2 regions of the Amycolatopsis sp. NPDC058278 genome follow, and region 2 is predicted to be linked to the other one. Evidence: riboswitches for the same ligand, from Rfam matches in the RefSeq annotation. Region 2 holds a riboswitch; the other holds the start of a gene.
What was found. Region 2 has a riboswitch for thiamine pyrophosphate ahead of thiC (phosphomethylpyrimidine synthase ThiC). Riboswitches for the same ligand answer to the same signal wherever they lie in the genome.

Region 1: another riboswitch for thiamine pyrophosphate. It lies ahead of ACFVYA_RS19170 (thiamine ABC transporter substrate binding subunit); the one in region 2 lies ahead of thiC (phosphomethylpyrimidine synthase ThiC).

Annotation. Positions count from the first base shown of each region.
Region 1 covers NZ_JBHVXZ010000033.1:29,187-38,301, forward strand. Annotated here, with positions in the region: gene ACFVYA_RS19130 (AAA family ATPase) at 1-636, shown strand, start outside; gene ACFVYA_RS19135 (DUF1737 domain-containing protein) at 658-849, shown strand; gene ACFVYA_RS19140 (DNA-3-methyladenine glycosylase 2 family protein) at 856-2,250, opposite strand; gene ychF (redox-regulated ATPase YchF) at 2,353-3,435, shown strand; gene ACFVYA_RS19150 (ArsR family transcriptional regulator) at 3,501-4,094, shown strand; gene ACFVYA_RS19155 (hypothetical protein) at 4,091-4,558, shown strand; gene ACFVYA_RS19160 (hypothetical protein) at 4,558-4,896, shown strand; gene ACFVYA_RS19165 (4a-hydroxytetrahydrobiopterin dehydratase) at 5,305-5,589, opposite strand; TPP riboswitch at 5,622-5,729, shown strand; gene ACFVYA_RS19170 (thiamine ABC transporter substrate binding subunit) at 5,751-6,800, shown strand; gene ACFVYA_RS19175 (ABC transporter permease) at 6,884-8,440, shown strand; gene ACFVYA_RS19180 (ABC transporter ATP-binding protein) at 8,440-9,115, shown strand, end outside.
Region 2 covers NZ_JBHVXZ010000014.1:960-10,074, reverse strand. Annotated here, with positions in the region: gene ACFVYA_RS09570 (MarR family winged helix-turn-helix transcriptional regulator) at 1-150, shown strand, start outside; gene ACFVYA_RS09565 (hypothetical protein) at 241-366, shown strand; gene ACFVYA_RS09560 (ion transporter) at 377-1,162, opposite strand; gene thiD (bifunctional hydroxymethylpyrimidine kinase/phosphomethylpyrimidine kinase) at 1,066-1,893, opposite strand; gene ACFVYA_RS09550 (phosphatidylinositol-specific phospholipase C domain-containing protein) at 2,007-3,017, shown strand; gene ACFVYA_RS09545 (NADP-dependent oxidoreductase) at 3,014-3,898, opposite strand; gene thiD (bifunctional hydroxymethylpyrimidine kinase/phosphomethylpyrimidine kinase) at 4,159-4,956, opposite strand; gene thiC (phosphomethylpyrimidine synthase ThiC) at 4,953-6,590, opposite strand; TPP riboswitch at 6,584-6,706, opposite strand; gene ACFVYA_RS09530 (S1C family serine protease) at 6,755-7,666, opposite strand; gene ACFVYA_RS09525 (glycoside hydrolase family 15 protein) at 7,867-9,115, shown strand, end outside.

The DNA of each region.
Region 1 (9,115 bases), on a different contig from region 2:
GCGGCCACCGCGCAGCACGAGGAGCTGATCCGGCTGGCCGGTCTGCTGCGCGCGGCGCTGGCCGGGCTCGCGCCGGCCGAAGCGGAGTACGCCGAGCTGCGGGCCCTGGCGGAGGTCGTCAACGGGCGCGGGCAGAACAGCCGCAAGATGTCGCTGCGGTCGTACGTGCTGGCGGCCCGGCTCGAAGAAGTCGCCGTCGCCGCCACGCACCGGCTGCGCACGATGAGCCAGGGCCGGTACTCGTTCGTGCACTCGGACGCGGCCGGGGCGCGCGGCACCCGCGGCGGGCTCGGCATCGATGTGCTGGACGACTACTCGGGCACCATCCGCCCGGCGAAGACCCTGTCCGGTGGCGAATCGTTCCTCGCGTCACTGGCCCTCGCGCTGGGGCTGGCGGACGTCGTCGCGGGGGAGGCGGGCGGCGCGCTGCTGGACACGCTGTTCGTCGACGAAGGGTTCGGCACGCTGGACGCCGAAACCCTCGACGTCGTGATGAACATCCTCGACGAGCTCCGCGCCGGCGGCCGGGTGGTCGGGCTGGTGTCCCACGTCGAGGAGCTGCGGCAGCGCATCCCGACCCGGCTGCGGGTCCGGAAGTCCCGCACGGGCTCGACATTGGAGGTGCGCGCGGGCTGATCGCTCGGACAAGATGAAGCCATGACGGACCAGCCGCCGAACGGCCTGCCCCGCTACCGCCTGCTCACCGGCCCGGACGACGCGAAGTTCTGCCACCGGGTCAGCGAGGCGCTCGAACTCGGCTACCGCCTGCACGGCTCGCCGGCGGCGACGTTCGACGGGAACCAGGTCATCGTCGCCCAGGCCCTGCTGTGGCAGGGCGAACAGGGCTAGGCAGGGCTAGGCCGCCGCGTTCCGGAGGTACATCCCGGCGTAGGAACACCACGGCGTCCACGCACGGGCCCGCTCGCCGAGTGAGGCCGGCGCGATGCCCAGGGCCTCGGCGCCGCGCCGGACCTCGGTCTCGCCGGCGAGCAGGACGTCCGGGGCGCCGAGGACGCGCATCAGCACGTAGTCCGCCGTCGACGGGTCGACGCCCGGGCACGCCAGCAGCTCCGCGCGCAGTTCGGCCGCCTCCCGGCCGACGTGGACCGCCAAGCGCCCCTCGGCCAGGGCGGCGGCCACGCCGGTGACGGTTTCGCCGAGCCCGGCCGCCGCGACCTGGGCCGCCGTCGGGAAGAGCCGCTTCACGCCCCACTCGCCCGGCACTTCTTCGCCGGGCGGTACCCCTTCGAGCAGGGCCCGGAGCAGCAGTTCCTCGCCGTCCACCGCGCCCGGCACCCGGATCCCCGGCACGGCCGCGACCACCGGGGCCAGCGCCGGATCGGCGCCGAGGACGCGGGTGACCGCCGCGGGGTCGGCGTCGAGGTCGAGCAGCCGGCGCACCCGGCTGACCGCACTGCCGAGATCGCGCAGGTCGGTGAGCACCAGCTCGCAGCGCACGTGGTCGGGCGAAGGCGTCAGTCGCACGACGCCGGTGCCGTGGGCGAGCCGCAGGGTCCGCGCGTAGGCCTCCGCAGTGACTTCTTCAATGCCCGGCACCGCGTGGGCGGCGAAGAAGCGAAGCAACCCTGAAGCGTCGAAGGGCGGCCGGAACGGCAGCCGCAGGCTGAGCCGAGTTCCGGTCACATCGCTCTGCCGGCCACGTCGTGCAGTCGCGAAGGCACGAAGCTGCGAAGGCGTCGTGGCGAACACTTCGCGGATCGTCTCGTTGAACTGCCGCACGCTGGAGAAGCCCGCCGCGAAGGCGACGTCCGTCAGCGGCAGCCCGGACATCTCGATGAGCAGCCGCGCCGAGTGCGCGCGGTGCGCGCGGGCCAGGGCCAGCGGGCCCGCGCCCAGCTCGGCGGTGAGCACCCGGCCCAGCTGGCGTTCCGAGTACCCGAGCCGCCGGGCGAGACCCGGGACGCCTTCGCGCTCGACGGTCCCGTCGGAGATCAGGCGCATCGCCCGCGCGGCCAGGTCGGCGCGCACGTTCCAGTCCGGTGAGCCGGGCACGGCGTCGGGCAGGCAACGGCGGCAGGCGCGGAAGCCGTTGGCCTGCGCGGCTGCCGACGTCGGGAAGAAGCGGACGTTCTGCGCCTTCGGCGTCGAGGCCGGGCACGACGGGCGGCAGTAGATCCCGGTCGTGCGGACCGCCATGATGAACTGGCCGTCGAAGCGCGGGTCGCGGGCCGTGACCACGCGGTAGCAGCGCTCGGCGTCCCGCCAGAGTGAGAGCGTTTCGGTGACCATTGATCCGAGCATGCCAGCAGGTCAGCGCCGTCGCTGGCGGAAATCCGCCACGGCGTTGGGTGCGTGGGCCGCGACCGGGGCAGCCACGTAGACTGCGGGGTCGTGAGCCTCACCCTCGGTATCGTCGGCCTGCCCAACGTCGGCAAGTCCACCCTGTTCAACGCGCTGACCCGGAACAACGTGCTCGCCGCGAACTACCCGTTCGCGACGATCGAGCCGAACGTCGGTGTCGTGCCGCTGCCGGACCCCCGGCTGGACAAGCTGGCCGAGCTGCACAAGTCGGAGAAGACCGTCCCCGCCGTGGTGTCCTTTGTGGACATCGCGGGCATCGTGAAGGGCGCGTCCGAGGGTGCTGGGCTGGGCAACAAGTTCCTGGCGAACATCCGTGAGGCCAACGCGATCTGCCAGGTCATCCGCGTGTTCGACGACCCGGACGTGATCCACGTCGACGGCCGGATCGATCCGCTGAGCGACATCGAGACGATCAACACCGAGCTCATCCTGGCCGACCTGCAGACCCTCGAGAAGGCCGTCTGGCGGTTGGAGAAGGAAGCGCGGACCAAGAAGGAAGCCAAGCCCGCGCTCGAGGCCGCGCAGAAGGCGAAGGAGATCCTCGACAGCGGACGCACGCTCTTCTCGGCTCAGAAGGACGTCGACCTCGAATTGCTTCGCGAGCACAGCCTCCTGACGACGAAGCCGTTCCTGTACGTATTCAACGCCGACGAGGCGGTGCTCACCGACGAAGCTCGCCGCGAGGAGCTGACCAAGCTGGTCGCCCCGGCGGACGCGGTGTTCCTCGACGCGAAGGTCGAGGCGGAGCTGCTGGAGCTGGACGACGAGGAGTCGGTGCGCGAGCTGCTCGAGTCGGTCGGCCAGCCGGAGCCGGGGCTGTACTCCCTGGCCCGCGCCGGTTTCCACACCCTCGGCCTGCAGACGTACCTGACGGCGGGCCCGAAGGAGTCCCGCGCGTGGACGATTCCGCAGGGTGCGACGGCCCCGCAGGCGGCGGGCGTGATCCACACGGACTTCGAGCGCGGCTTCATCAAGGCGGAGATCGTCTCCTACGACGACCTGATGGCGGCGGGTTCGATGGCGGCGGCCCGCGCGGCGGGCAAGGTCCGCATGGAGGGCAAGGACTACGTCATGGCCGACGGCGACGTGGTGGAGTTCCGCTTCAACGTCTGATGCACGCTGCGTGAGCAAGAACTACTGAATGTCGTTTTCATTGGACGCAGGATATACTGCGTCCAATGAAAGCTTCGTCGAGCTTGCTGCCGCTGCTGCGGTCGCGCATGCAGGGTGAGCTGCTGGCGCTGGTGCTGCTGCACCCGGAGCGCGAGTACAGCATCACCGAGCTCGCCGAGGCGTGTGGTGTCACGCCGACGGCCGTGCTGCGGGAGGTCGAACGGCTCGTCGGCGGCGGCATCCTGGAAGACCGGCGGGTCGGTCGGAGCCGGCTCGTCAAAGCCCGCACGGACACCCCGCTCTACCGGCCGCTGAGCGAGGTCATCGCGGTCACCTTCGGGCCGCTGCCACTGCTCGCCGAGGCCTTGTCCGGTCTGGCGGGCGTGCGCGAGGCCTACATCTACGGCTCCTGGGCCGCGCGCTACAGCGGCGAACCGGGGCCGCCGCCCGGGGACGTCGACGTGCTCGTCGTCGGCTCGCCCGACCCGGACGCGCTCTTCGACCTGGCCGAGGGCGTGTCGCGGCGGCTGGGCCGCGAGGTCAACGTCCACCGGATCTCGCCGGCGTCGTGGACGGCGGACAGCACGGATCCGTTCCTCACCAGCGTGCGTGAGCGTCCGCTGGTCCCGCTGCCCCTCGATCAGGAGACTTCCCGATGACCCGGTGGAACCAGGGCCGCGCCACGATCGACGCGCTCATCGCGCGCGGTTCCCTCGAACACGTCCCGGCTTCGCGGGAGGCCGCGGAAGCGGAGCTCGCCAGGGCCCGCACGCACGTCGCTTCGGCACGCCAGCTGCTGGCCTCGGACCCGGAGGGCGCCTACACGCTGGCGTACGACGGCGCCCGCCGGTCGCTGGCGGCCGTCCTGCAGAACCAAGGCCTGCGTGCAACGAGCCGCGGGGGCCACATCGCCGTCTACGAAGCGGTTCTCGCGCAGCTCGATCCGCCGCTGGGGCCGCTTCTGCGTCCCTTCAACCGGATGCGGGTCCGGCGCAACGAAGTCGCCTACCGTTCTTCCGAGGCGCCTTCGGTGACCGCCGAGGACGTGACGGCCGATGTGGCGAAGGTCGAAGACCTCATCGGGGTCGCCGAAAAGACGATCCCGAACATGTCCCGCTACTGATGGCGCGGACCGAGCCCCGCCCGCTCACGCCGAACGAGCGGACGACACTGGACACGCTGCTCGCGGCGGACTTCCCCGGTGCCGCGGAACTGCGCGCGCAGGCCACCACGGCCCGGGTGGTCGGCCGCTGCGGCTGCGGCTGTCCCACGATCGACCTCGCCGTGGACGATGTGACCCCACGCTGGCCGAAGAAGGAATCGGTGGCGGTGGAGGCCGACGTCCCGGACGGCGGCCTCATCGTGTTCGCCGAGGAGGGGCGCCTGTCCTGCCTGGAGTACTGGTCCGTCGGTGACGAGCCACCGGCCGCGTTCCCGCCGCCCGGGCAGATCACCTGGTAGCCCGCCGGATCCGGAAGATCCGGCAGGCCCTGGCGAACTAGCCGAGCAGGCCCAGCACCGCGATCACGATCAGCACCACCGCGGGGGCGAGGGCGTTGATCCAGGCGCGCTGGGCGGGGGTGAGGGCGGCGGTGCTGTTCATGGCGTTCCCTATGGGCCGAACCGATGCTTCCGCAGGAACAGCGCGCTGATCATGCCGCCCGTTAACAGCTGTGATCGAACTCTCAGCCGTCCAGGTGACGGCGGTTGCGGGCGGTGAACCAGAGCACCCCGCCGGCTGCCGCCACCATTGCCGCGAACGCCGCCGTGCCGACCACGATTGCCTGAGTCATCTGTGTCTCCCTCCCGAAGGTTGCGGTAACCGAGAGACGCCGAACCCGGGCGAAGGTGCACTCAGCGTAGCCGAGATCACACTGCGGCCAGCACCTCGTCGATCTGCGCGGCGAGGTCGAAGTCCTTCGCCGTCAAGCCGCCCGCCGAGTGCGTGCTGAGCCGGAAGGTCAGCGTGCGCCAGCGGATGTCGATGTCCGGGTGGTGGTCGGCGGCCTCGGCGAGTTCCGCCACCCGGTTCACCACCTCGATCGCCTGGGGGAAGCTCGCCAGCTCCACCTCGCGGGAGATCACCGCGCCGGACCGCGTCCAGTCCGCGGCCAATTGTCCGTCGGCCTCGGAGTCGCTCAAGATTTCCGTCATGTCTCCATGGTCGTCCGTCCTGGACTACGCTGCACGGTTGCCACGGGAGTCCGGTGAGCCGGGCTGAGAGGCGGGGTCACCCGCGACCGTTCGCACCTGACCGGATCATGCCGGCGACGGGAGGGCTTCCCTCCCGCGTCCGGCGAAGTGCAGGAGGGTAGATGAAACGCAGGGCTGTTCGCGCCGCGACGGCCATTGCCGCCGTCAGCGCCGTCGCCGCGGCGTGCTCGCTGTCGGACGGTGACGGTGGCACGCAGCAGACGCCCACCGTCACCCTCGTGACGCACGATTCGTTCCTCGCGCCGCAGGAGGTGCTCGACGCCTTCCAGAAGCAGTCGGGCATCAAGGTCTCCGTGCTCAAGCAGGGCGACGCCGGATCGCTGACCAACAAGCTCGTGCTGACGAAGGCCAACCCGATCGGCGACGTCGCGTACGGCGTCGACTCCACCTTCGCCTCGCGGGCGCTGGCCGAGGGCGTCTTCGAGCCCTACACCAGCCCGGAAGCCGACCGCGGGCCGCAGCGCTACGCCGTCGACCCCGAGCACCGGCTGTCCGCGGTCGACGTCGGCGACGTCTGCGTCAACGTCGACACGAACTACTTCGCCGGCAAGGGGATCCCGGCGCCGTCGAGCTACGACGACCTGGCCGACCCGAAGTACAAGGACCTGCTGGTCGCCGAGGACCCGGCGACGGCTTCGCCCGGCCTGGCGTTCCTCCTCGGCACCATCGCGAAGTACGGCGAGGCCGGCTGGAAGGACTACTGGACGAAGCTGAAGGCCAACGGCGTCAAGGTGGTCAGCGGCTGGGAAGAGGCCTACACCAAGCAGTTCTCCGGCTCGTCCGGCAAGGGGCCGCGGCCGATCGTCGTCTCGTACGCGTCGTCGCCGGCCGCCGAAGTCGGCGACGACGGGAAGCCGCGCACCAAGGCGCTGCTCGACACCTGCTACCGGCAGGTCGAGTACGCCGGCGTGCTGGCGAACGGCAAGCAGGTCGAGAACGCCCGCAAGGTCGTCGACTTCCTGCTCTCGCAGCAGTTCCAGGCCACGGTCGCGGCCAACATGTACGTCTACCCGGCGCGCCAGGGCGTCGACCTGCCCGCCGGCTGGGCCCAGGTCGCGCCGCTGCCGCAGAAGCCGCAGACGCTGCCCGCGGACCAGGTGCAGGCCGGACGCGAGAAGTGGATCGGCGAATGGCGCACGCTCGTGCAGTGACACCCGGGACGCCGCCCCGGAGCCTCCGGCGCGCAACGGCTCCGCCGCGGACCGCCCGCGGGCTCGGGCTGGCGCTGCTCGGGCTGGCCCCGATCGGGTTCCTTGTGGTGTTCTTCGCCTGGCCGGTGCTGGCGATCATCGGCCGCGGGTTCGCCGCGGGTGGCCTCGACGTCGTGCTCGGCGACGCGCGGACCTGGCAGCTGGCCGGGTTCACCGTCGCGAGCGCGGCCGCGTCGACGGTGGTCGCCGTGCTGGCCGGGCTGCCGGTGGCGTTCCTGCTGGCGCGGGTGCGGCTGCCCGGCGTGGGCCTGGCGCGGACGCTGGTGCTGGTGCCGTTCGTGCTGCCGACCGTGGTCGTCGGGCTGGCGTTCCGGGCGCTGTGGCCGGACGGCGGCGTGCTGCCGATCGTGCTGGCCAACGCCTTCTTCAACGTCGCCGTCGTCGCGCGGACCGTCGCCGGGCTGTGGGCGCGGCTGGATTCGCGGACGACCGACGCCGCCCGCGCGCTGGGTGCGTCGCCGTGGCGGGCCTTCCGATCGGTGACGCTGCCCGCGCTGGCGCCCGCGATCGCGTCCGCCGCGGCCGTCGTGTTCCTGTTCTGCGCCACCAGCTTCGGGGTCGTCCTGATCCTCGGCGGAGCCCGCTACCGGACCCTGGAAACCGAGATCTACCTGCGGACGGTCGACCTCCTGGACCTCTCCGGCGCGGCCGCGCTTTCGCTGATCCAGTTCGCGGCCGTGGTCGCCGCGCTGGTGCTCGGCGGGCTGGCGCGCCGGCGCAAGGAAGGCGCCCGGATCGGTTCCGGCGGCGCACGGCCGCCGAGGGGCGGCGAGTGGTGGGTCGTCGGCGCCGCGGGGGTCGTGCTCGCGTCGCTGGTGACGCCGATCGTCGCGCTCCTCGCCGAATCGGTGTCCACTGAGGACGGCTGGAGCCTCGCGGGGTACCGGGCACTGACGAGCACCGGCGAGAAGGGCGCGCTCCAGGTGTCCGGCTGGGACGCCGCGCTGAACTCGCTGAAGGTGGCCATCGACGCGACGCTGCTCGCGATGGTCGTCGGTGTGCTCGCGTCCGTCGTGCTGGTGGCGCTGCGGCGCTCGCCGGCACGGGCCGCGCGCGGCCTGGGCGAGACGATGGACGCCGTCCTGATGCTGCCGCTCGGGGTGTCCGCGGTGACCGTCGGGTTCGGCTACCTGGTGACGCTCGACGCGCTGCCCGGCGACCTGCGGACGTCGCCCTACCTGGTGCCGCTGGCCCAGGCGCTGGTGATCATCCCGCTGATCGTGCGGATGGTGCTGCCGGTGCTGCGCTCGGTCGACGTCCGGCTGCGGCAGGCCGCCTCGACGCTCGGGGCGAGCCCGCTGCGGGTGTGGCGGGAGATCGACCTGCCGCTGACGCTGCGGCCGCTGGTCGCGGCGGCGGGCTTCGGCTTCGTCGTGGCCCTGGGCGAATTCGGCGCGACGAGCTTCCTCGCCCGGCCCACGGCGCCGACGCTGCCGGTCGCGGTCGCGACGCTGATGGCGCGCCCGGGGGAGCTGAACAACCAGATGGCGTACGCGGCGTGCGCGTTGCTGATGCTCGTGACGGTGCTGGCGGTCGCCCTGATCGACCGGCTCGGGCGCGGCGGGGTGGGAGAGTTCTGATGGCGTTGTCGGTGCGGGACCTGACCGTCCACTACGGATCGTTCGCGGCGGTGCGCGACGCCCGGCTGGACATCGCCGACGGCGAGGTGCTGGCATTGCTCGGCCCGTCGGGCTCGGGCAAGTCGACGCTGCTGCGCGCGATCACCGGCCTCGAGCCGTCGGCGCGCGGCTCGGTGAGCTGGGACGGCGAGGACCTCGGCGCGGTCCCGGTGCACCGGCGCGGCTTCGGCCTGGTGTTCCAGGACGGCCAGCTGTTCGCCCACCGCGACGTCGCCGCGAACATCGCCTTCGGCCTGCGGATGCACGGGGTGCCGCGGTCGGCGTGGGCCCCGCGGGTCGCCGAGCTGCTGGAGCTGGTGGGCCTCTCCGGTTTCGAACGACGGCGGGTGACCGAGCTGTCCGGCGGCCAGGCCCAGCGGGTGGCGCTGGCCCGGGCGCTGGCGCCGGAGCCGCGGCTGCTGCTGCTCGACGAGCCACTGTCCGGTTTGGACGCGGGACTGCGTGAGCAGCTGGCGATCGACCTGGCGGACCTGTTGCGGCGCAGCAAGATCACGGCGCTGCTGGTGACGCACGACCAGGAAGAGGCCTTCACGCTGGCCGACCGCGTGGCGGTGCTCGACGCGGGGGAGGTCCGCCAGGAGGGTGCGGTCCGGCGGGTGTGGCGGAATCCGGCGG
Region 2 (9,115 bases):
GCGACCGAAGAGGGCGAGCGGCTCGTGTCCGGCGTCCGGTCGACGCGGGTGCAGGAGCTGAACCGCCGCCTCGACCGGCTCTCGCCCGAGCACCGCGAGGCCCTGACGGCGGCGATCCCGGCGCTCGAGGCCCTGATCGCGGACGACTAGGACGCGCCTCGGTGTGGCGCGCCGGCTGAGCGGGTACACCCGCAGCACGCTGGTCGACCGTCGACCGGAACACCTGGGGAGGTAGGCGTGGTGGATTCGACGCTGGCCGCGATTTGGTTTCCCGATGGCCCCATGGGCGGCGTGCTCGTGGTGATCGCTCTCGTGGCCGTGATCGGGGGGACCATCATGAGCCGTCGGGCCCGGAAGAAGCGCTGATCGCGGACCACTAAGCGGCTTTCTGCCGCAGCTCAGCCAGTTCCGCGCGCAGGGCGCGGAGCTCGTCGAGGATCTCCTGGTTGGCCGCGGCCTGCGTTTCGGCCTGCTTCGCCTCTTCCTCGCGGATGTCCTGGCGCAGCTCGTCTTCCATGCCGCTGACCACGACGGCGATGAAGAGGTTCAGCACCGCGAAGCTGGACACCAGGATGTAGACGACGAAGAAGACCCAGGCCATCGGCGCCTGTTCCATGATGGTCTTCGCGATGTCCGGCCACGCCTCGCCGGTCATCACCTGGAACAGGGTGAACAGGGACGTGCCGAGGTCGCCGAAGTCACCGGGGTCGATGGTGCCGAACAGCTTCGTCGCCATCACCCCCGCCACGAAGATGATCAGCGCGAGCAGTGCCGCGATCGACGCCATCCCGGGGATCGCGGCGAGCAGGCCGGAGACGACCTTCCGCATCGACGGCACGACGGAGATCAGCCGCAGGACGCGCAACACGCGCAACGACCGCAGCACCGCGAACGGCCCGGTCGCCGGGATCACCGCGATGCCGACCACCAGCAGGTCGAAGACGTTCCAGTTGTCGCGGAAGAAGCTGCCGCGGTAGGCGTAGAACTTTCGGGTGGTCGGGTACGGGCTGGTCTGGCTGGCCGACGTCCTGCGCGCGCTCGGGCACCAGTCGATCGGCTGAACCTTCAGCGCTCCTCGGGCGCCAGCCGCCAGAAGGCCGAAACCGGGCCGACCTTGGCGCCCATCGGGTAGGCGTGCTCGACCGCGTGCGAGACGAACCACTTGCCGTAGCGCGCGGCCTCGACCACGGACATCCCCTTGGCCAGGCCCGCGGTGAGCGCCGACGCCATTGTGTCGCCCGCGCCGTGCGTGTGCGGGGTCGGGTACCGCTGCCCCGGCAGCTCCACGAACGTCGAGCCGTCGAACAGCAGGTCCACGCATTCCGGGTCGGCCTGCAGGTGCCCGCTCTTGACCAGGACGTACCGGGGGCCCATCCGGTGCAGCACGACGGCCGCGGTGTGCATGCCCTCGCGGTCCTTCACAGCCATTCCGGTGAGCAGCCGGACCTCGTCGAGGTTCGGGGTCAGCACCGTCGCGCGCGGCAGCAGCTCGTCGCGCAGCGCCACCAGCCCGGCTTCGTCGAACAGCGGGTGGCCGTGCATCGACGCCGCGACCGGGTCCACGACGAACGGGATCTTCGCGTCGCGCCCGATTTCGGCGTTGTTGCACGCCGCCGCGACGGCGTGGATGATCTCCGCCGAGGCCAGCATGCCGGTCTTGGCCGCCCCCACGCCCATGTCCGCCGCCACGGCCTCGATCTGCCCGGCCACGATGTGCGGCGGCAGGTCGGCGCGGTCGTGCACGCCCAGGGTGTTCTGCACGGTGACGGCGGTGACCGCGACCAGGCCGTGCACGCCACAGGTCAGGAACGTGCGCAGGTCCGCTTGCAGCCCGGCGGCGCCGCCGGAGTCCGACCCCGCGATGGTGAGCGCGGAGGGAGGGCTCGTGGTCATGGTGGTTTCCCGACTTCTGGTCTAGGCCAACCGGCCGCACTTTCTTCATCAACAGTCAACCACGGTGGCACATTGTGGGGGCTACTCACCAGTTCACGGGCGAAGGAGCCTGGATGAAGCTCTTCTCGGTGGTCCTCCTCACGGCCGCTCTCACGCTCTCCGGAGCGACCGCCGCCAGTGCGGACAGTCCCAAGCTCTCCCACGTCACCACCGTCGGCGTGCACAACACCTACGACCCGGCGGCCTACGACTACCTCGCCCGGGCCCTCGACGCCGGGTCGTCGCTGATCGAGCTCGACGTCTGGCCGGACTTCTTCACCCACGAATGGAAGGTCAGCCACTCGAACCCGCTGGGGAACCAGAACAACTGCGTCGCCGCGACTTCGGCGTCGCAGCTGTACTCCGGCGGGAAGAACAAGAACCTGGAGTACTGCCTCGACGACATCCGGATCTGGCTGGCCGCGCACCCCGGGCACACGCCGATCACGCTCAAGCTCGAGATGAAGACCGGCTTCTCGGACAACACCGGCCTGGGCCCGGACGAGCTGGACGCCACGTTCCGGGCGCACCTCGGCAGCGTCGCGTTCCGCCCGGCCGAGCTGCTCGGTGGTTACGCGACGCTCGACGACGCGGCCAAGGCGGACAACTGGCCGTCCGTGGACGCGTTGCGGGGCCGGGTGATCACCGAGATCATCCCGGGCACGGTCGAGGAGGGGAACCCGACCGACACGCTGAAGACCGACGTCGAGTACGCGCGCTACCTGGCCGGCCTGAAGAACGCGGGCAAGCTCGGCGACGCGAACATCTTCCCGACCGTGCACGGCGCGGCCGGCGGTGACCCGCGGGACAAGTACACCGCCGACCTCAAGCCGTGGTTCGTGGTCTTCGACGGGGACGCGAACGCGTGGGTGACCCAGACCGGGCCGTGGTGGTACGACGCCAACCACTACTACGTCGTGATGACCGACGCGCAGAACGTCGCGCCGGCCATCGACGGCCACAACCCGACGGTCGACCAGGCCAACCAGCGCGTCGCCGACTTGGCGAAGCAGCACGCGTCGGTGGTCACCGCGGACTGGACCGGGCTCACGACGGTGCTGCCGCAGGTGCTCGCGCGCGGTTAGACCGTCAGCACGAGCTTGCCGGAGACCCGGCCCGATTCGTCCAGCTCGTGCGCCTTGGCGGCGTCCTCCAGCGGGAAGGTCTGCTCGACGCGGACCTTCAGCTGACCGGCTTCGATCAGTTCGACGAGGCCGGTCAGCCCGCCGCGGTCGGGTTCGACGAGAATCCGCTTCGTGGTGACGCCGCGTTCGGCGGCCGCCGCCTCGACCCGGTCGGCGACCCCGCTGGGCACGCCGATCAGCAGGCCACCCTCCTTGATGGCGGGCAGCCAGCGCAGGTCGCTGTCCTCGCCGACCAGTCCGAAGCAGACGTCCACATCGGACGTGGTGGCCGCGGTGTCGTGGTAGTCGATCGGCTCGTCGACGCCCAGCTCGCGCAGGAAGCCGTGCTTCTTCGCGCTGGCCGTGCCGATGACGTGCGCGCCACGGGCCTTGGCGATCTGCACGGCGAGGTGGCCGACCCCGCCCGCGGCGGCGTCGACGAACACCCGCTGGCCTGGCCGGACGTCGGCGACGTCGACCAGTCCCTGCCACGCGGTCAGCCCGGCCAGCGGCAGGGCGGCGGCCTCGGCGAAGGACAGCCCGGCCGGCTTGCGCACGAAGTGCCGCGAGGGCGCGGCGACGTACTCGGCGTAGGCGCCGGCCGGACGCGGGAACCACGGCATGCCGAGGACTTCGTCGCCCTCCTGGACGCCGATCGCGCCGAAGCCGGCCTCCTCGACGACACCGGCGACGTCCCAGCCGACGGTGAACGGCGGCTCGCCGAGGAACCCGCCACCGCGCCGCACCTTCCAGTCGACCGGGTTGACCGCGGCCGCGTGTACTCGCACCAGGATCTCCGTCGGCCCGGGTTCGGGGCGCGGTGCCTCGGTGACGCGGAGCACCTCCGGCCCGCCCGCCGACGGTGGAGTACGCGCTGACGGAGATTGGCTCCGAGGTGGGCGCGCACCTGATCGCGTTGAGCACGTGGAGCCAGGCGAGCTTCGCCCGCATCCGTTCGGCCCGCGAGGAGTACGACGGCCGCGAACTCCAGCCGGTCCGCTGACCCGTGATTCGCGTGAGTACAGCCGTGATTCGCGTGACTGAGGCCGTAACTCGCGAGTTCCGGCTCCAATCACGCGAGTTCCGGCTTGGATCACGCGAGTTACGGGTTCAGCACCCAGAACGGCGAGACCGGCCCCACGCCGGCGCCCAGCGGATAGGCCTCCGCCACGCACCGCTCGATGAACTTCTTCCCCGCCGCCACGGCGTCCGGTACCGAAGCGCCCTTCGCGAGCGACGCCGTGATCGCCGACGCCAGGGTGTCGCCGCCGCCGTGGGTGTTCTCCGTCTCGTAGCGCGGCCCGCTGAGGGAGATGAACTCCCGGCCGTCCGAGAGCAGGTCCACGCAGTCCGCGGTGCCCGTCATGTGGCCACCCTTGACCAGGACCCACTGCGAGCCGAACTCCAGCAGGGCTTCGGCGGCCGAACGCTGCGAAGCCGGGTCCACGACCGAAACGCCCGTCAGCAGCCGGACCTCGTCGAGGTTCGGCGTGATCAGCGTCGCGCGCGGGAACAACTCCGTGCGGATCGCCTCCAGGGCGTCCTCTCGCAGCAGCGGGTCACCCGTCATCGAGGCCGCGACCGGGTCGACCACGAACGGCCCGACCTCGACCTCGTCCAGGGTCTTCGCCACCGAGCGGATGATCTCGGCCGTCGCCAGCATGCCCGTCTTCGCGGCGTCGACACCCATGTCCGACGCCACCGCCTTGATCTGCGCGGTGACGACGTCGGCCGGGATCTCCGTGAAACCCTGCACGCCCAGCGAGTTCTGCACGGTGACCGCCGTCAGCGCGACGAGCCCGTGTACCCCGTGCGCGAAGAAGGTCCGCAGGTCGGCCTGGATGCCCGCACCACCGCCGGAGTCCGATCCGGCGATGGTGAGGGCGGTCCTCGGTGTCACGGCTGCACCACCGGCAGGTACACCTGGCCGCCGGACTCGGTGAACTCCGCCGACTTCGAAGCCATGCCGGCCTCGATGGCCTCCACAGTGGACAGCCCGTGCTCTTCGGCGTACTTGCGGACGTCCTGCGTGATCCGCATCGAGCAGAACTTCGGGCCGCACATCGAGCAGAAGTGCGCGGTCTTGGCCGGCTCGGCGGGCAGCGTTTCGTCGTGGAACGAGCGTGCGGTGTCCGGGTCCAGCGACAGGTTGAACTGGTCGTTCCAGCGGAACTCGAAGCGCGCCTTCGACAGCTCGTCGTCCCACTCCTGCGCGTACTTGTGCCCCTTGGCCAGGTCCGCGGCGTGCGCGGCGATCTTGTACGTGATCACGCCCGTTTTGACGTCGTCGCGGTTGGGCAGGCCCAGGTGCTCCTTCGGCGTCACGTAACACAGCATCGCCGTGCCGTACCAGCCGATCTGCGCCGCGCCGATGGCCGACGTGATGTGGTCGTACGCCGGGGCGATGTCCGTCGCGAGCGGGCCGAGGGTGTAGAACGGCGCTTCACCGCACAGCTTTTCCTCGAGCTCCACGTTCTCCTTGATCTTGTGCATCGGCACGTGACCGGGGCCTTCGATCATCACCTGGACGTCGTGCGAACGCGCGATGTGCGTCAGCTCGCCGAGGGTTTCCAGCTCGGCGAACTGGGCGCGGTCGTTGGCGTCGGCGATCGAGCCCGGACGCAGGCCGTCGCCCAGGGAGAACGTGACGTCGTACTGCCGGAGGATCTCGCAGAGTTCCTCGAAGTGCGTGTACAAAAAGGACTCTTGGTGGTGCGCGAGGCACCAGGCGGCCATGATCGACCCGCCGCGGCTGACGATCCCGGTGACGCGCCGCGCGGTCAGCGGGATGTAGCGCAGCAGCACGCCGGCGTGCACGGTGACGTAGTCGACACCCTGCTCGCACTGCTCGATGATGGTGTCGCGGTACACCTCCCACGACAGCTTTTCCGGTTCCCCGTCGACCTTTTCGAGGGCCTGGTAGATCGGCACGGTGCCGACGGGGACCGGCGAATTGCGGATGATCCACTCCCGCGTCTCGTGGATCCGCTTGCCGGTGGACAGGTCCATGATCGTGTCGGCGCCCCAGCGGGTGGCCCACACCATCTTGTCGACCTCTTCCTCGACCGAGGACCACACGGCCGAGTTGCCCATGTTGGCGTTGATCTTCACCAGGAAGTTCTTGCCGATGATCATCGGCTCGGTCTCGGGGTGCTTGCGGTTGGCCGGGATCACCGCGCGGCCGCGAGCGACCTCGTCGCGCACGAATTCGGGCGAAACCCGTTCGCGCGCGGCGATGTACTCCATCTCGCGGGTGATGACGCCCTGTTTGGCCCAGCCGAGCTGGGTGTTGTGCTCACGCCCGTCGGCCCACCCGGCGCGCAGCCGGTGCAGTCCTTTGTGGACGTCGATCTCGACGTCCGGATCGGTGTACGGGCCTGAAGTGTCGTAAACGTCGAACTGCTCACCATTGGAGAGATCGATCCGCCGGACGGGGACGCGGAGCCCGGATTCGGTCTGCTGGTAGGCCTTGTGCGAGCCCGTGATCGGCCCGGTGGTCACCTTTACGGCAGCATTGTTCTCTAGCGTCGTCAACGACTTTCACTCCCTACGCCGGCATTACCCGGTCAGGTTCATGCGGTCGGTGACGCCTGCGAAAACGCAAGTCACCCTCTCAGCCCGCCATGGCGCGAGCTCCCGCGTTGCTGTTGTGCCCCCGACCATGCCACGCCGGAGCGCGATACTCAAGTCAGGTCACCTCACCCGACCAGTTCGGCCGGGGTGGCGTAGACGTCGACCATGGCGCCGTTGCGCAGCACGGTGATCGGCAGTGCGGTGCCGATCACTTCCGCGAACAGCTGCCGCTGGATGCCTTGGGCGTCCGAGACGCGGGTGCGTCCGACGGTCAGCACGAGGTCGCCGGAGCGCAGGCCCGCCCGCTCGGCCGGGCCGCCGGACACGACTTCGCGCACCCGCAGCCCGGCGCGCTGCCCGGTGCGCTCGGCGATGTCGTCCGGCAGTGGCGCGGGCACGCCGACGACGCCGAGGTACGCGCGCCGCACCCGGCCCTCGACGACGAGCGTGTCGATGATCCGCCGCGTCGTCGGGTTGATCGGCACGGCGAGCCCGAGCCCGACCCCGGCGACGGCGGTGTTGATGCCGACGACCCGGCCGGCGGAGTCGGCGAGCGCGCCGCCGGAGTTGCCGGGGTTGAGGGCGGCGTCGGTCTGGATGACGTCCTCGATCACGCGGGTGGTGCGCCCCTGCCGGACCGGCAGCGCCCGCCCGAGCGCGCTGACGACCCCGGCGGTGACGGTCCCGGAGAACCCGAGCGGATTCCCGACCGCGACGACGAGCTGCCCGACGACGAGCCGGTCGGCGTCGCCGAGCACGGCGGCCGCCGGTGTCTCGCCCCGCGCCCGCAGCACGGCGAGGTCGGACAGCGGATCGGCGCCGACGACGTCGAAGGGCACTTCGCTGCCGTCGGCGAAGGTGACGGCTCCCCGCCGGTGGTCGCTGACGACGTGGGCGTTGGTGAGCAGGTGGCCGTCGTCGGCGAAGACGACGGCCGAGCCGCTGCCCCGCGCGAGCTGCACCCCGGCGACGTGCGGGGTGACGGTCTCGGCGACCGTGCTGACCGCGCGCGAATAAGCGTCCATCGCGTCGTCCATGCGCACCTCGATTACAGCGTTGCAGGTACTACAAGTTTGCGCCCGGTTCGGCGGGAAGTCCGTTCGCTGCTGGTGAACCGGGCCGGCGGACCAGTGACGGTCAGTGGTTCACCGGATCGGACCATGCGCCGGTGAAGGATCGGCGGCAGACTCCCAAGTCGCTCTGTAACGGTGCAGAAGCGATCTTCTGTGGGGTTGATATGCGCAAACTCATCTTCGGCGCCGTCGCCGGGCTGCTGGTCACCGGTCTGATCCCGGCGACCGCGGCGGCGCAAGGGGAGGCTCCCGGTGCGCCCGGGGCCCATCCCAGCTGGCTACCGGCGAACAAAACCGGTTTCGGGACCGCGCACGACCGGTCCAGCAACGTCTGGTTCACCCTCCAGGGCGGGCAGCTGTCCGAGGTCTACTACCCGGACCTGTCCACGCCCAGCATCCGCTCGATGGACTTCGTCGTCACGGACGGCCGCAGCTTCGCCGTCACCGATTACTCGGCGAAGTCGCAGCAGGTCCGGCGGACCGACGACGACAGTCTGGCTTACGAGCAGACCGTCACCGACGACCAGCACCGCTGGCGCCTCCGCAAGACCTACGTCACCGACCCGGGCGCCACGACCGTGCTGGTGGACGTCGACTTCCAGTCGCTCACCGGGCGGCCCTACCAGCTCTACGCGGTCGCCGACCCGGACCTCACCAACGACGGCTCCGACGACTCGGCCGCCCGCGCACGTGACGCCGTCACCGCGCAGGACGCCTCGAACGCCGCCGCGCTCACCGCGAAGCCCGCGTTCACCGCGACCAGCGTCGGCTACGCGGGCGCGTCCGACGGGAACACCCAGCTCGCCAAGACGTTCAAGCTCGGCCAATACGACACCGCGGCCAAGGGCAACGTCGTGCTGACGGGCCGGACGAGCGCCGACGGCGTCCGCGACCGGCACGTCACCGTCGCCCTCGGCATGGGTGCGAAGGCCGGCGACGCGCTCAAGAGCGCGCAGGCGTCGCAGCGGCGCGGCTTCCGCGACATCGCGCGCGCCTACGACCGCGGCTGGCAGCAGTACCTGCGCGGGGTCGCCAAGCCGCCGTCGTCGCTGAAGACCGGTGCCGAGCGCGACCTCTACCAGGCGTCGATGCTGACGCTCGCCGCCAGCGAGGACAAGCACCACCCCGGTGCCTTCATCGCGTCGCCGAGCATGCCGTGGCGGTTCGGGAACAACGACCCGGAGTGGTCGCCGTCGGGCACCTACCACCTGGTCTGGCCGCGTGACCTCTACCAGATCGCGACCGGGCTGGCCGCGGGCGGCGACACGGCCGCCGCCAACCGCGCGGTGTCCTACATGTTCGGCACGCAGCAGCAGGCCGACGGGCACATGCCGCAGAACAGCCGCGTGGACGGCGTCCCGTACTGGACGTCGATCCAGCTCGACGAGACCGCGTTCCCGATCGTGCTGGCCC